DNA from 2 places in the Kitasatospora sp. NPDC024654 genome. Region 1 is predicted to be linked to the other one. Evidence: riboswitches for the same ligand, from Rfam matches in the RefSeq annotation. Region 1 holds a riboswitch; the other holds the start of a gene.
What was found. Region 1 has a riboswitch for FMN ahead of ACZ38L_RS25495 (riboflavin synthase). Riboswitches for the same ligand answer to the same signal wherever they lie in the genome.
Positions count from the first base shown of each region.

Region 2: it holds a riboswitch for FMN, as region 1 does, so the genes downstream of both, ribB (3,4-dihydroxy-2-butanone-4-phosphate synthase) here and ACZ38L_RS25495 (riboflavin synthase) in region 1, are expected to answer to the same signal.

Region 1 covers NZ_JBVHLF010000048.1:46,994-54,741, reverse strand. Annotated here, with positions in the region: gene ACZ38L_RS25510 (CoA transferase) at 1-490, opposite strand, end outside; gene ACZ38L_RS25505 (DUF6777 domain-containing protein) at 1,167-2,069, shown strand; gene ACZ38L_RS25500 (S41 family peptidase) at 2,308-3,810, shown strand; FMN riboswitch at 4,189-4,316, shown strand; gene ACZ38L_RS25495 (riboflavin synthase) at 4,539-5,243, shown strand; gene ACZ38L_RS25490 (nicotinamide mononucleotide transporter family protein) at 5,300-5,890, shown strand; gene ACZ38L_RS25485 (bifunctional 3,4-dihydroxy-2-butanone-4-phosphate synthase/GTP cyclohydrolase II) at 5,887-7,131, shown strand; gene ribH (6,7-dimethyl-8-ribityllumazine synthase) at 7,210-7,695, shown strand.
Region 2 covers NZ_JBVHLF010000011.1:121,435-129,182, forward strand. Annotated here, with positions in the region: gene ACZ38L_RS09695 (hypothetical protein) at 36-719, opposite strand; gene ACZ38L_RS09700 (DUF6328 family protein) at 1,016-1,498, shown strand; gene ACZ38L_RS09705 (carbonic anhydrase) at 1,626-2,264, opposite strand; FMN riboswitch at 2,821-2,951, shown strand; gene ribB (3,4-dihydroxy-2-butanone-4-phosphate synthase) at 3,217-3,852, shown strand; gene ACZ38L_RS09715 (helix-turn-helix domain-containing protein) at 4,024-4,656, opposite strand; gene ACZ38L_RS09720 (cryptochrome/photolyase family protein) at 4,765-6,144, opposite strand; gene ACZ38L_RS09725 (SDR family oxidoreductase) at 6,141-7,715, opposite strand.

The DNA.
Region 1 (7,748 bases):
GCACCCCGCGCACCGGAGCGCCGCGCAGGCCGGCGCAGCGGGCCGCCAACAGGCCCTGGACGGCGAGCACTCCGGCCATCGCCCCCGCGTAGTCGATCCCCAGCGGGGTCGGTGCGCCGTACCGGCGGCCGTGCACGGCGGCGATCCCGCAGGCCGCCTGGGCGTCGGCCTCGCTCGCCAGCGGGAGGTCCACCGGACCTGCCCAGTCGATCACGCAGTCGATGTCGCGATCGGTGCCGTCGGCCGCCGGACCCGCCGGGCCGGGGCCCAGGACCAGCCGGGCCGCCTGCCCCGCCGCCGTCGCCAACTCCCGGGCCGGGGCGGTGGTGCAGCCGAGCGCCCGCAGGTGGCGGGCGGCCAGCGTGCCGGCCGTGCTGCCGCCCGCCACCGCCAGCGGCACCCCGGCCAGCGGGGCCCGGGCGACGTCGACGTCCTGCCGCAGCGTCGTCACCGCGGGCTCGCGGATTCGCTCGACCGGCCCTTCCGGCAAGGTGGGTGACGTGATGTCAGAAGGGGTGATCCGTGGCATGGGTCCTCTTCGGGGCGGGTGGTGCGGCCAGGCCGGCCGTGGCCTGAGTCGGGTACGCCTGGCGGTCGAAGCGGCCGGGCCATGGGCGGACCTCTCGTTCGGTGGCGAAGCTATCACGCTTGGTAGTCGAAGATCGCCTGGCGCCGCCCGTCCGGCCGGCCTCGGCACCGGCCGGCCGCGGCCACGTCGCCCGGCGGCGGCCACGAGGTGATCGGGATGCGGCGGCGGGTCCGGGTCCACGGCGGCACCCTGCGGGCCGGCCCACTGCCCGAGCGGGGCTTCGAGGTAGCCTTCACGCTGTCGTGCACGGTACCGATCGGTGCTGATCGGCCCGCGGGCCGAGGCCGGTGGGACGGGAGCGTGGCCGGGGCGCGCCGGCCGCCCGCCGTGGCGGTCCGCGCTCACCGTGCCTGCGGGCCGCCGGCCGAGCGTCCGTCCGGCCGCCGTCCACCCGCTCGGGGTGGGCGGCGCCGGTCCTGCGCCGCGGGCCGGCGGTCACCCGGGCGCGGAGCTGCGGTTGCGGTGGCCCGGGCGGGGGAGGGGAGAATGGGCCGTGCGCTCCGAACCGCCGTCAGGTCCGCCGCCCGAGCCACCGTCGGGTGCGTCGGGCCGGCCGGGGCCGCCGTCCGGACCCCCGGTGGAACCGCTGCCGCACATGGTGATGGCCGGCGGTGACGGAGGTCCCCGGCGGCCGTGGTGGCGCCGGCCGCGTTCGCTCGCGCTCGGCGCGGTGCTCGCGGGGCTGGTGGTCGCGCTGGGTGCGGTGCTGGTGGAGCGCCAGCCGGAGACGAACCAGCCTGTCGTCGCGTCCGTCCCGGTTCTCCTGCAGGCGGCCGACGCTCCCGGGCCGGATCCGTTCACGGGCTCGGTGGCGAGCTCCTCGGCCGGCCCGCCGGGCTCCCCGTCCGGCGGCCCCCCGTCCGCCGTCGGCTCGGCCTCCGCCGTCGGGTTCCGACCGGTCGACGGTGGGACGGCGGGCCTCTACGGCGGCACCGAGCGCCTCGGCAGCTGCGAGGTGGCCAAGCTGACGGACTACCTCGTGGGTCATGTCGACAAGGCGCACGCGTGGGCCGGGGTCGAGGGTGTCCCGGTCGGCGACATCCCGTTCTACCTCGGCAGGCTCACCCCGGTGGTGCTGCGTTCCGACACCCGGGTGACCAACCACGGCTTCGCCGACGGCATCGCGACGGGCTTCCAGTCGGTCCTGCAGGCGGGCACCGCGGTGCTGATCGACAACCGAGGGCTGCCGCGGGTGCGCTGCGCGTGCGGCAACCCGCTGCTGCCGCCGACGGTGCCGAGTGGCCCGGTCACGTTCACCGGGCCGGCCTGGCCGGGGTTCCGGGTGGACGATCTGGTGACGGTGGTGCCGGCGGGAGCGCCGGTGACGGCGTTCGTGATCCGTGACCGGAGCCAGGAGGGCTGGTTCTCGCGCCCGGTCGGCGGTTCGGGCGGAGACGACCAGCCCGTCCCGTCGCCGCGTCCGTCCGCGAGCGGGTTGCCTTCGACCGTGAAGACCCCTGCCGGGCAGCGCGGCTCCTGACCGGACGACCGATGCGGACGCACTCGTCGCGTCCGGACCGCCGGTGGACCCATCGCCCCCCGTCGCAGTGGTGTTGGCACCAGTTCTGTGGCTGGTGCCCACCCCAGGAAAAAGACGGGTGCTCACGCCAGCGACACTGGATCACTACCCACCGTAGCGTCCCTTGTGAAAGCCGGTGCGGGGTGTGCGCAACTGCCCCCCGCACTCTCGGACCACAGGAATCCGGCGGAGGTGCGTGATGAGGAACCGGACGCAGCGACAGGGCGTGGTGAGGCAGAGCCGGCAGCAGGGCGGACCGCCCCGGCGCGCGGTGCTGACGGGCGGCGCGGCGACCGTGGCCGGACTGCTGGCGGCGGTGACAGCTCCCGCCGCGTCGGCGGCCACACCCCCGGCTCCCGCCGTCCCAGCCCGCCGCCGGAGCCCGGTCGAGGGGGTCTGGCAGACGGATGGCTACGGCACCGTCCTGACCATCCGGGGCGGCCGGCTGCGCACCTTCGACGTCTCGTGCGCCGGCGCCCTGCCCGGTGAGCTGAGCGGGCAGCGGACCGGTCCCGCCGACTCCTCCGGCGCGGTGTGGTTCTCGGTGGACGGCCACCCCGAAGTCACCGTCCGCCCGGGCGCCGACCCGGACACCGCCGTGCTGAACCACGGGGATGATGTCACCGACATCCAGCTGCGCCGACTGCCGGCCCTGCCCGCTGTCTGCACCCGGCCGCCGAGCAGCGATCCGCGCGCGGTCTTCGACGTCTTCTGGGCGACCTTCGCGGAGAACTACCCGTTCTTCGCGGCCAAGGGCGTCGACTGGGAGGCGGTGCGAGCGCGCTACCGGCCCGAGTTGACCGCCCGGACGACGGATGCCGAGCTCTTCGCGGTCCTCAGCGCGACCGTGCGACCGCTGGGCGATGCCCACGTGGGCATCCTGGCCGGCAGCACGGGCCAGTTCTGGCAACCTCGGCCGGGCACCCTGCCGATACTCCAGGACGGCTTCACCGACCGGGCCTGGCAGACCGTGAACGACCGGCTCGGCCGCCCCCTGACCACTTTCGCCAAGGGGAAGGTCGGCTATGCCGATCTTCCAGGTGGGATCGGCTACCTGCGCGTCACATCCTTCGCCCGCTACACCGACTCGGACGCCTCGTCGGCGAACCAGGCGGAGCTGGCCCGGGCGCTGGACGCGGTGTTCACCCCGGCCCGCACCAGCGGTGCGGACGCACTGCGTGCCCTGGTGGTGGACCTGCGGCTGAACGGCGGTGGCTCCGATCGGCTCGGCCTCCAGATCGCCTCCCGGCTCACGGACGTGTCCTACCTCGCCTACCGCAAACAGGCCCGCGACGACCCGGCGGATCCCAGCCGGTTCACCCGCCCGCAGTCGGTCCCGGTCCCCGCGTCGCCCGGGCCCGCGTTCACCGGCCCGGTCGCGCTGTTGACCAGCAGCGCGAGCATGAGCGCCGCCGAGACGTTCCTCCAGGCGCTGATGGGGCGCCACCGGCAACCGATCCGGATCGGTGCCGCCACCCAAGGCGTCTTCTCCGACACCCTGGGCCGCGACCTGCCCAACGGCAAGGGCTGGACCTTCGAGCTCCCCAACGAGCGCTATCTCACCCAGGACGGCCGCAGCTTCGACGGCGCCGGCTTCCCGCCGGACCCGCCCACACCGGTCTTCACCGACGACGAGCTCTCCCACGACCGGGACTCCGCCCTCACGCTCGCGCTCCACGTCCTGACCGGAGCCCACCCGTGACTCCCGCGCCCGCGCGCCCAACGGGGCGGGACCGCACTGGTCTTGAGTCAGCTGCCGCTCCCCGTCCCGCCGTTGTGGACCACCGGGGACGAGCACCCACCACGGTGGTGCTGCCTGCGCACGCCCTGGGCGCCCAGGGTGGCGGAGCGCCCGACGGGACGCGGGAGTTAGCTCGTACGGGTGGATGAGCAGGGGCAGCACCCGCCCCGTTGCCCGGCCCCCGGCGGGGATCAAGGTGATCCCGGAACAGTCCCCACCCCATCCCCCCGCGTGCCGCTCGTATTCCCGTGGGGCGGAGTGAAACAGCCCACAGCGCAGCCCTCTCCCTCAGTGGTTGCGGATCATGGCACAATGAGCCACGTAAGAGCAGTGACGTTCAGCGCACTCCGGGGTCGGTGAAAATCCGAACCGGCGGTTACAGTCCGCGACCCGTCCGCAGCCAGCGGCCGGTTGACCAGGTGAAATTCCTGGACCGACGGTTAAAGTCCGGATGGGAGGCGTGCGCGACGGGCCAAGCGGTGCCGTGGTTCCCCGTTCCGGGGGATCGCGTTGAGGTGAGCGGCAGAGTCCTCTGCGGCGGCGAAGCACCCCATCACATGGGGTGGATCTTCGGCGACCCGGATCCGGATTCTGCCAGCTCTCTGGCATTCGCACCGGCATCAGCCCGTTACGGTTTCCCATGCATCTGCCGCCCCGGAGTCCGCGCCCCAAGCGCGAGGAGAACCCGGGTGTTCACCGGCATCATCGAAGAGCTCGGCGAGGTCGTCTCCATCGAGGAGTTCGGCGACTCCTCGCGCCTGCGCCTGCGCGGTCCGCTGGTCTGTACCGGGGCCCGGCACGGCGACTCCATCGCGGTCAACGGTGTCTGCCTGACCGTCGTCGACACTCCTGAGCAACTGGCTTCCGGCGGTGGTGAGTTCAGTGCCGACGTGATGGCCGAGACGCTGCACCGCTCCAGCCTGGGCGCGCTGGTCCCCGGCTCCCGGGTCAATCTGGAGCGGGCCATGGCACTCGGCGCCCGGCTCGGCGGCCACCTGGTCCAGGGGCACGTCGACGCCACCGGCATCCTGCTCGAGCGTGCCCCCGGCGAGCTGGACGCGGAGGGCAAGCCCCGCTGGGAGGTGCTGCGGTTCTCGCTGCCGTCGAGCATCTCCCGCTACCTGGTCGACAAGGGTTCGATCACGGTGGACGGCATCAGCCTGACGGTGGTGGAGGCCGCCGCCGACACCTTCACGGTCAGCCTGATCCCCGCCACGCTCGCCCTGACCACCCTCGGTGCCAAGGAAGTTGGCGAGCCGGTCAACCTCGAGGTGGACGTCCTCGCCAAGTACGTCGAGCGGCTGCTGGCAGCCCGGGCCGACGGCGTCGGCAGCATCATCAACATCCCCACCAACAACCCCACCACGCTGGCCCGTTCGGAGGGCGTCTCGTGAACTGGCTCAACAGCGTGGCGTTTTCGATATTCGGCCAGCACGTGCTGTGGACCGACATGATCGGCAACCTGCTGGGCCTGGCCGCCCTCGCGCTCGGCTGGCGGCGCTCGGTCTGGAGCTGGCCGGTCCAGCTGCTCTCCGGCGTGGTGCTGGCCGGGGCCTACCTCTCCGGTCACCTGCCCGGCCTGGTCGGCAAGCAGCTGATCGTGATCGTCACCGCGATCTGGGGCTGGTCCCGCTGGCAGCGCGGGATCCGCGACACCGGCGCGATCGCGGTCCGGTTCGCCAGCTGGAAGGAACGCGCGCTGCTGGTCGGCGCCACCGCGCTGCTGACCGTCGCGGCGGCCCTCATCTTCACCCAGTTCCCGTGGATGTCCTGGAGCCCCTGGTCGGACGCCTACATCTTCGTCGGCACCCTGGCGGCGATGGTCGCCCAGGCCCGCGGCTGGGTGGAGTTCTGGTTCGCCTGGATCGCCGTCGACCTGGTCGGCGTCCCGCTCGCGTTCAACAGCGGCTACACCTTCTCCGGCCTGACCTACAGCATCTACTTCGTCCTGGTCCTGCTCGGCCTGCGCGCCTGGTGGCTGCGCAGCCGGGCCCCGCGCAACGCCTCCACCGCCCCGAACCTGCAGGGAGCCCCGGCATGAGCACCCCCGACCTCAGCCTCGACCCGGTCGAGCGCGCCATCGCCGACATCGCGGCCGGCCGCCCGGTCATCGTGGTGGACGACGAGGACCGCGAGAACGAGGGCGACATCATCTTCGCCGCCTCGGCCGCCACCCCCGAGCTGCTGGCCTTCACCATCCGTTACTCCTCCGGCGTGATCTGCGTGCCGATGACCAACGCGGACGCCGACCGGCTGGCGCTGCCCCCGATGACCCGGGTCAACGAGGACCGCAAGGGCACCGCCTACACGGTCTCGGTGGACGCCCGGGACAAGATCTCCACCGGCATCTCGGCGGCCGACCGGGCCCGGACCATCCGGTTGCTGGCCACCGAGGCCACCACCGCCGGTGACCTGACCCGGCCCGGCCACGTCTTCCCGCTGCGCGCGGCGGACGGCGGCGTACTGGTCCGCCCCGGCCACACCGAGGCCGGCGTCGACCTGGCCCGGCTGGCCGGCCTGCCCCCGGCCGCGGCGATCTGCGAGGTGGTCAACGACGACGGCACCATGGCCCGGCTGCCCGAGCTGGTCGCGTTCGCCCGCCAGCACGGCCTGGCGATCATCTCGATCGAGGACCTGATCGCCTACCGCCGCCGCACCGAGCTGCACGTGGACCGGGCGGCCGTCACCACCCTGCCCACGGCGTACGGCGACTTCACCGCGGTGGGCTACCACGGCACGCTGGACGGCGTCGAGCACATCGCCCTGGTGGCCGGCGGCCTGGACGCCGACGGACGGCTGCCCGACGGCGAGGACGTGCTGGTCCGGGTCCACTCGGAGTGCCTGACCGGCGACGTCTTCGGCTCGCTGCGCTGCGACTGCGGTCCGCAGCTGCAGGCCTCGCTCGCCCAGATCGCCGAGTCCGGCCGCGGCGTGCTGCTCTACCTGCGCGGCCAGGAGGGCCGCGGCATCGGCCTGGTCCACAAGCTGCGCGCCTACCAGCTCCAAGAGCAGGGCCGTGACACCGTGGACGCCAACCTCGACCTCGGCCTGCCGGTCGACGCCCGCGACTACAGCATCGGCGGGCAGATGCTCACCGACCTGGGCGTGCGCTCGCTGACGCTGCTCACCAACAATCCCGACAAGCTGACCGCGCTCACCGAGCACGGCCTGAAGGTCAAGGACCGCCGGCCGATCCAGGTCGAGCCGGGCGAGCACAACCTCGACTACCTGCGCACCAAGCGCGACCGGATGGGCCACGACCTGCCCTGGCTCGGCCAGTAGCCGCCCCACGCACGCCAACCGCAGCAGTCCGATCGCACAGTTCAACCACCGAAGCACCGAACGGAAAGGCACCACAACGTGAGCGGCCACGGAGCCCCCCAGCTGACCATCGAGAACGCCCAGGACCTGCGGGTCGCGGTTATCGCCGCCCAGTGGCACACCCAGGTGATGGACGGCCTGCTGGCCGGTGCCCGGCGCGCCCTGAAGGAGCTGGGGATCACCGAGCCGACCGTCGTGCGAGTCCCCGGAACCTTCGAACTGCCGGTCACCGCCAAGCAGTTGGCCGAGCGCGGGTACGACGCGGTGGTGGCCCTCGGGGTGGTCATCCGCGGCGGCACCCCGCACTTCGACTACGTCTGCCAGGCCGCCACCGTGGGCCTCACCCAGGTCAGTGTCAGCACCGGCGTGCCGGTCGGCTTCGGCGTGCTGACCTGCGACACCGAGCAGCAGGCGCTGGACCGGGCGGGCCTGCCGGACTCCGCCGAGGACAAGGGCCACGAGGCGGTCACCGCGGCCGTCGCCACCGCCGCCACGCTGCGCGCGGCCGCCGGGCCCGGACGCTGATCCGCTCGGCCGACAGCCCGCTCGATCGCCGGTCCGGCCACCCGCCCGACCGT
Region 2 (7,748 bases), on a different contig from region 1:
GCGCGGGAGCAGCGGAGGTCCTCGACCGGCCCGAGTCAGTGCCGGGAGTCGAGTTCCACCGGCGGCAGATCGCCGAGCTCCGCCTTGCTCAGCCGGACCTTGACGGTGCCGCTGGTCCAGGTGGTCGCGCGGATGGGGATGGCGACGGTCTTCCTCCCCCACAGGTGGCCTTCCTGGAGGAGCACGTGTGTCACGGCGTGGTCCTGCGGGTCGATCACCAGACCCTGGACCCGACCGATGTCACCGTCCGTGGCTTCGACGTGGTCCCCGTGCCGGATCTGGACCTCACCGGTGGGCACCCGGTCGTACGTCGTCGTCCTGGGTTGCGTGTCCGCCCGCAGCATGGCGGGCGTCAGTCCCATCGCGCCCACGCCCAGGCCGTAGTAGGGCCAGATGATCGCCTGGTCGGGCGCGTAGCCCAACTCGTGGGTGCCGCCGGGGAGGAACCCGGTCTCCTCCGCCGGGTCCAGCCGCTCCAGCGCGGCGGTGCCGCAGCGTAGCCGGATGCCCTCGGCGGCACCCGCTCCGGTGTCCTCGTCGGCCTGCTCCTCGTCGACCAGGCCCACGGGCACCAGGCGGTTCGCCTCGTTGCGGCCGCCCACCACGAGATGGGTGACCCTGCGCGCCACCGGATCGATCACCACGCGCTCCAGGCGCCCGTAGTCGCCGTCCGCACAGTGGACCTCGGCTCCGATCGCGTACCGCACCTTCGCACTCATCTGGCTTCCTCCACCTCTCGACTGTTTCCGTCCACCGGACGTGACCAGCCCAACGTCTTCCCCGGCCGGCGGACCTGACACGCCATGTCCGCATGGGCCGGGCGGAAGGTGGGCCGGGCCCGCGACCCGGATCACCGTCGCGGTGAACGGGGAAGCCGTCCGCTTCGATCACGCCCCCTCCCCGGGAGTCCGGGCCACCCGCGCCGGGCTGCCAGGACCGGCCCCCGGCGCGGCCGGATCAGGGTGCGGACGAACCTGGCTCGCGTGCTCCCGCGCATCGGGCGACATTGGGATCCATGCAGGAACAGCCGGAGCACCCCCCTGTGCCGCAGCGTCACGAGACGACCGAGGAACGGGCCGACCGGAACCTGGTCGAGCTGCTCCAAGAACTCCGTGTCGTGCAGACCGGCGTCCAGATCGTGTTCGCCTTCCTCCTCGGCGTGGCGTTCACGCCGCGCTTCGCGCAGCTGAGCGATGTCCAGCAGGGCGTCTACGTCACCGCCCTGCTGCTGACCGTGGTCTCCTCCGCGGTCCTGGCCACCCCGGTGGCCTTGCACCGGGGCCTGTTCCACCGCGGGGCCAAGCGCCGGATCGTGGAGCTGTCGACCCGGCTCGCCTTGGTGGGCCTGGTCTTCCTCGCGCTCGCGCTGAACGGCGTCGTGCTCCTGCTGATCGACGTGGTTCTCGGTCGCGCGGCCGCGATCGCCGTCACCGGCGCCAGCATGTTGATGTTCGCGGGGCTGTGGTTCTTCCTGCCCTGGGCGTTGCGCCGGTCCTGATGAAACTGATTGTCAATTCAGTGATGGCGGGCATGGTGGACGCGGAACCGGGGTGGCCGGCTCCGCCGGTCTTCAGCGGCGCCGAGCGGCGAGCGACCCGCGGAGGTGCCCCCGTTGTGACCGGATGTCACGCTGTGACGGCAGGGGCGGGAAGGCCCCTGGCGGCGACCAGGTGCGCGCTGCCGTCGGCCAGGCGGTAGGACAGGCCCGCGACCGCGAGCCGGCCGGCGGCGACGCGCTCGGCGAGGATACGGGAGCGGTCCAGCAGCAGGTCGACGGTGCTCCTTATGTGCTCGTGGAGGATCTCCTCCGGTTCGTCCCGTCCGGCGGCGCGCGCGGCGAGCACGCTCGGGGTCACCCGTTCGACCACGTCCCGTACGAATCCGCCCGGCGTCCTGCCGCCGTCGGCGGCGGCGCGGGCGGCGGCGATCGCCCCGCACGAGTCGTGGCCCAGGACCACGACCAGCGGGCACTCCAGCACGCTCACCCCGTACTCGATGCTGCCCAGGACCTCGGTGCCCACGACGTGCCCGGCCGTGCGGACCACGAACATGTCGCCCAGCCCCCGGTCGAAGATGATCTCCGCGGCCAGGCGGGAGTCGGAGCACCCGAACAACACCGCGAACGGGCTCTGGCCCGGAGCGGTCTCGGTACGGCGGGCGGCGTCCTGGTTCGGGTGCTGGGGCAGGCCGGCGACGAACCGGAGGTTGCCGGCGAGCAGCATCTCGAAGGCCTCGGCGGGACTCGGCGTCAAAACATCGGTCATGGTGGCAGCCTACGGTCCGCTCCCGCCCGGCGCGCGGGAGGCCATGCCCCTGGCTCCCGCTCGCCGGTCGCCGGGCGGCATGAGCCGGCGTCTGGCGCGGCAGCGACGCCGTCTCACGGGCCGCGCTGAGGGGGCGCCGTTGTCATGCCCAGCGGTGCTCGACCGTCCATCGCCGCTCGTCCACCGGCTCCCGCCCGCGATCCTTGAGCAGGCCCCTGATCCCACGCGCTCCAGGGCGGCCCGACGCGGCGGGTCGCCCCGGGTGGGCGTTCGCGGGCTGGTTCTCGGCCGGACCGCCCGATCGATCACACCCCCGTGGTCCGGGGAGGCCGCGGCGAGTGCGCCGGCGGACCGCCAGCCGGTCCGTCGTGGTCGGCCACCGGGCGCGGCGGGCCGGTGACCACCCCTGGTGGTCGCGGTGGTCAATGGTGGCGCCGCACCCACAGCATGCCACCCACCGCGGTGCCTCCCCGGCGGTCAGCTGACGCCAGATCAGGAATGTGTGGGAGAACACGTCAGCAGCAGGGCGAAGTTGTGCCATGATCCCCCTGAGTGTTCGCGCGCTCCGGGGTCGGTGCAATTCCGAACCGGCGGTGAAAGTCCGCGACCCAGCCGAAGCCATCGGCTGGTTGACCTGGTGGAACTCCAGGACCGACGGTGAAAGTCCGGATGGAAGGCAGTGCGCGGCGATCCACTGTCCGACCGGCGGTGTCCCCTGACGGGCCGTCGGCGAACTGGTGCTCGCTTCTCCCCGGAACGACGTGCGCGCAACGGGGGCGGGCCGTCTGCCGTCATCGTGTCCCCGTCGCGCGCCACGCCGTCCCATGGGGCAGCCTGCGCGCGCTTGCGCGCGGGGTCTGCCCCATGGCCGCGTTCTCTCGCAGACCAGTGAAGCCGGCCTGGGCGACTTCCGATCGCCCGGACGGCCCGGAACGCAGGAGAGCACATGACCATGGCACAACTGACCCGAACCGACCACCTGCAGCGCGTGGAGCAGGCGATCGAGTCCTTCCGCCGCGGCGGCTTCGTGATCGTCTTCGACGACGAGTCCCGCGAGAACGAGGGCGACCTCATGGTGGCCGCCGAGTTCACCGACGAGACCGCGATCCGCTACCTGCTGGACCGCACGTCCGCTGTGGTCTGCGCGGCACTCCCGTACGAGCGCTGCGCGGAACTCGACCTGCCCCAGATGGTCGACGACAACACGGGACTGCACGGCACGGCCTTCACCGTCTCGGTGGACTTGGTCGCCGGCGGCACCACCGGGATTCCGGCGGACGAACGCGCCCGCACTCTACGGGCGTTGGCCGATCCGGCCGCCCGACCGGTCGACTTCGCCCGTCCCGGCCACATCTTCCCCGTGCGGGCCGCCCGTGGCGGTGTGCTGGAACGCGACGGCCACACCGAGGCCGCCGTCGATCTGTCCCGCCTGGCCGGGCTGTCCGGCGTGACCACCATGTGCGAGCTCGTCCGATCCGACTGGGGCATGGCGAGGCTGGACGATCTGCTGGACCTCGCCGAACGAGAAGGACTCGCCCTCATCTCGGTGGGCGATCTGGCCGCCTACCGGCGGGCCCGCGCGGTCTGACGCCGACCGGGCCGTACGCCGGGTCACCTCCACTCGGTGCCCGGCGTACGGCTGCGGCTCAGGCCCGTGGGCCGCCGTCTCGTCCGTTGGGCGCCCGCCGCCGCGGGTTGTCGTCCCGGGGAGGGCGTCGCCCGGCCGGGAGCAGCCGGCCGAGCACCTCGCCCTGGTCCGTCACCCGGGACCATCTGACGGTGGCCCCTGGCCGGGTCGTCCGGATGAGTGTTCCGTCCTGGGGCGTGCGCGGAGGTGCGCGCGTTCCCCCTGCCCGCCGAACAGGCTGAGGAACTCGACCGGTTCGGCATCGACGGCGCCGAACCAGTGCGGCACGCGGGTGTCGAACTCGGCCGCCTCCCCGGGGGAGAGCACCAGATCGTGGTCCCCGAGGACGAGCCGCAGCCGTCCGTTGAGGACGTAGAGCCACTCGTAACCCTCGTGGGTCTGTGGATCGGCGTCCTTCCGAGAGCTGCCGGCCGGGATCACCAGTTTGTACGCCTGGATGCCGCCGGCCCGGCGGGTCAGGGGCAGCATGGTCATGCCGTGGCGGGTGACGGGGCGCAGGTGGATGCGCGGGTCTCCGGTGGGCGGGGCGCCGACGAGTTCGTCGAGCGTGACGCCGTGGGCTCTGGCCAGGGGGAGTAGCAGTTCGAGGTTGGGCCGGCGGGTGCCGGACTCCAGCCGGGACAGGGTGCTCACCGAGATGCCGGTCGCTGCCGACAGGTCGGCCAGCGTCGTCTCTCGCTGGCGGCGCAGCGCGCGTAGCCGGGGTCCGACCGCGTCGAGCGTTCGGTCGAGGTCGTCGTCCATGCCCCCAGCTTGCCAGAACGGCAACGGAGATTGCGTAGTGTGCGGCAGGGCGCGCATGGTCGTCGTGAAGGAGGCCGCCACGGTGGACGGCCGGAGGCGAGGACGGTGTCAGTCGATGCGGCGCGCCTGCCGGAAGCGGGCGAGGGCCTGTTCGAGGTCGACGATGGGGTCGGGGTAGTCGAGCCGTGCGCGTTCGGTGGCGGGCAACCGCCAGGGGCGGTGCACGGCGGCGCCGCCGACCGAGGCGAGCTCGGGGACCCACCGCCGCACGTAGGCACCGTCGGGGTCGAAGCGGGTGGCCTGCGCGAGTGGATTGAGCACCCGGTTCGGCCGGGTGTCGGTACCGGTGCCCGCCACCCACTGCCAGTTGAGCTGGTTGTTCGCCACATCTCCGTCGACCAGCAGGTCCAGGAAGTGAGCGGCCCCGACGCGCCAGTCGACGTAGAGGGTCTTGGCCAGGAAGCTGGCCGTCAGCAGTCGCGCCCGGTTGTGCATCCAGCCCTCGTGCCGCAACTGGCGCATCCCCGCGTCCACCACGGGGTAGCCGGTTCGGCCGTCCCGCCATGCGGCGATCTCCTCGGCGTCGTGCCGCCACCGGTCGCCGCGCGGCCGGTAGTCCTGGTGGGCCGCGTCGGGGCGTGCGGCGAGTACCTGGTGGTGGAAGTCACGCCAGGCCAGCTGCCGCACGAAGGCGTCCGCTCCGGCGCCGCCGCGGGCCCGCGCCCGCCCCACCAGCTCCACCGCCGAGAGACAGCCGAAGTGCAGGTACGGCGACAGGCGTGAGGTCGCGTCGCCCGCCAGGTCGTCGTGCCGGTCGGCGTACTCGTCCAAGGCGGCCGACTCCCAGCGACGCATTCGTCCGCGGCCCTCGCCCTCGCCCCCGGGGGGCAGTGCCGGCGACACCCGCCCGCCTGCCAGGTCGGCAGCCTTCGGCGGCGGGTCGGAACGCACCTCCGGGGTGCTGATCCCGCGGGGCGCCCGGAGGACACCGCGTGGCGTCTCGGAGCACCAGCGGCGGAAGTACGGAGTGAAGACCGCGAAGTGGTCCTTGGACTTCGCCCCGGACGGCAGGACCTGCCCCGGAGCCAGCACCGTCACCACGGCGTCGTGCACCCGCAGTTCGCGGCCGGACGCGGACAGCGCCCTCCGCAGCCGGTTCTCACGACGCGTCGCGTGGCCGCTCACCCCGCCCGCGACGTGTACGGTACCGGCGCCCGCCTCGTGCGCCACCCGGCACACCTGCTCCACCACGTCGCCGTGTCGGACGATCAGGCGTCCGCCGCGCTTCCGCAGCGCCGCGTCGAGGTCCGCGAGGCAGTCGGCGAGGAACGCGGCCCGATTGGGCACCAGGAATCCGGCCCGATCCACTGCCGGGTCCAGGACGAAGAGCGGCACCACTGTGCCGTTCGCGTCCGCCAGCGCCGAGCTCAGCACGGGGTTGTCGTGAACGCGCAGGTCGGCGGTGAACAGCGCGACCGAGGCCTTCACCGTGTCCCCCTTCCGGTGGGCGGCACGGTGGGGTCGTCAGGCAGGCCGAGGCGCGCGGAGTGAGCGTCGGCGGAGGCCATGAGCTGCCGCGCCCGGTGGGCGATGTTGCGGGCCATGGTGCCGAAGACCAGGGCGTGGAACGGCGCGATGGTCCACCAGTACGCGTGTCCGGCCAAGCCGTGCGGCCGGAACAGCGCGCGCTGCCGGTAGACGCATCGTCCCTCGTCGGCGTCCGTGACGGTCAGTTCCAGCCATGCCCGGCCCGGCAACCGCATCTCGGCACGGAGCCTCAGCAACCGTCCGGGCTCGATCTCCTCGACCCGCCAGAAGTCCAGCGAGTCGCCGACCCGCAGCCGTCGCGGGTCGCGCCGCCCACGACGCAGCCCCACCCCGCCGACCAGCCGGTCCAGCCATCCCCGCAGCTCCCAGCCGAGCGGGAGGGAGTACCAGCCGCTCTCGCCGCCGATGCCCTCGATGACCTGCCACAGCGCGCCCGCCTCGGCGTCGACGGCCACCGAGCGCCGGTCCTGGTAGAGGCTGCCACCGGACCAGTCGGGGTCGGTGGGCAGCGGGTCGCTGGGGGCGCCGGGCACCGCGGCGGACGACCAACGGGTGGCGACGTCGGCGTCCCGCACGCGTCTGAGCGCGAGGCGTACGGCGTCCGGGAAACCGATCAGGCCGCCCGGCGGGTACGGGACGTAGTCCCTGATGTCGTGCTCGCAGCAGACCACCTCGTGCCGCAGTGACTCGACCAGTGGACGGGCGATGCCCGAGGGGACCGGGGTGACCAGACCCACCCAGTGGCTGGACAGGCGGGGGGTGAGCACCGGCACCGGCACGATCACCCGGCGCGGCAGCCCGGCGACAGCCGCGTAGCGGGTCATCATCTGCCGGTACGTCAGGACGTCCGGGCCGCCGATGTCGAAACTCCGGTTGACCGTCTCCGGCAGCCTGGCCGCGCCGACCAGGTAGCGCAGCACGTCGCGAACGGCGATCGGCTGGATCCTGGTGTTCACCCAGGTCGGCGTGATCATCACTGGAAGCCGTTCGGTCAGGTACCGCAGCATCTCGAAGGACGCCGAACCCGAACCGATGATCACCGCGGCCCGCAACTGGGCTGCTGGCACCGGACCGGCCAACAGGATGCGGCCCACCTCGGCCCGCGAACGCAGATGAGGCGACAGCTCGCTCTCCCGCACGCCCCGCGGAGTCAGTCCGCCGAGGTAGACGATCCGCCGCACCCCGGCCGTGTGGCCCGCCGCCGCGAAGGCGTGGGCGGCGGTGCGGTCGGTCTCCTCGAAGCCCGGTCCGGTGCCGATGGCGTGCACCAGGTAGTAGGCGACCTCGACGTCCCGGAAGGCTCCCGGAAGCGTCTGCGGCTTCGTCACATCGCCGCGCACCGCCTCGACCCGGGCCGACCACGGCTGGTCGCGCAGCCGCCCCGGGTCACGCGCCAGACAGCGTACGCGGTAGCCCGCGGCCAGAAGCTCGGGCACGAGTCGCCCGCCGATGTAGCCGGTGGCCCCGGTGACCAGACAGAGCGCCCCGTCCGACGGGTTCCCTGGTGACATGAGGAGTTCGCCTTTCCCGCGTGCTGGACGGCC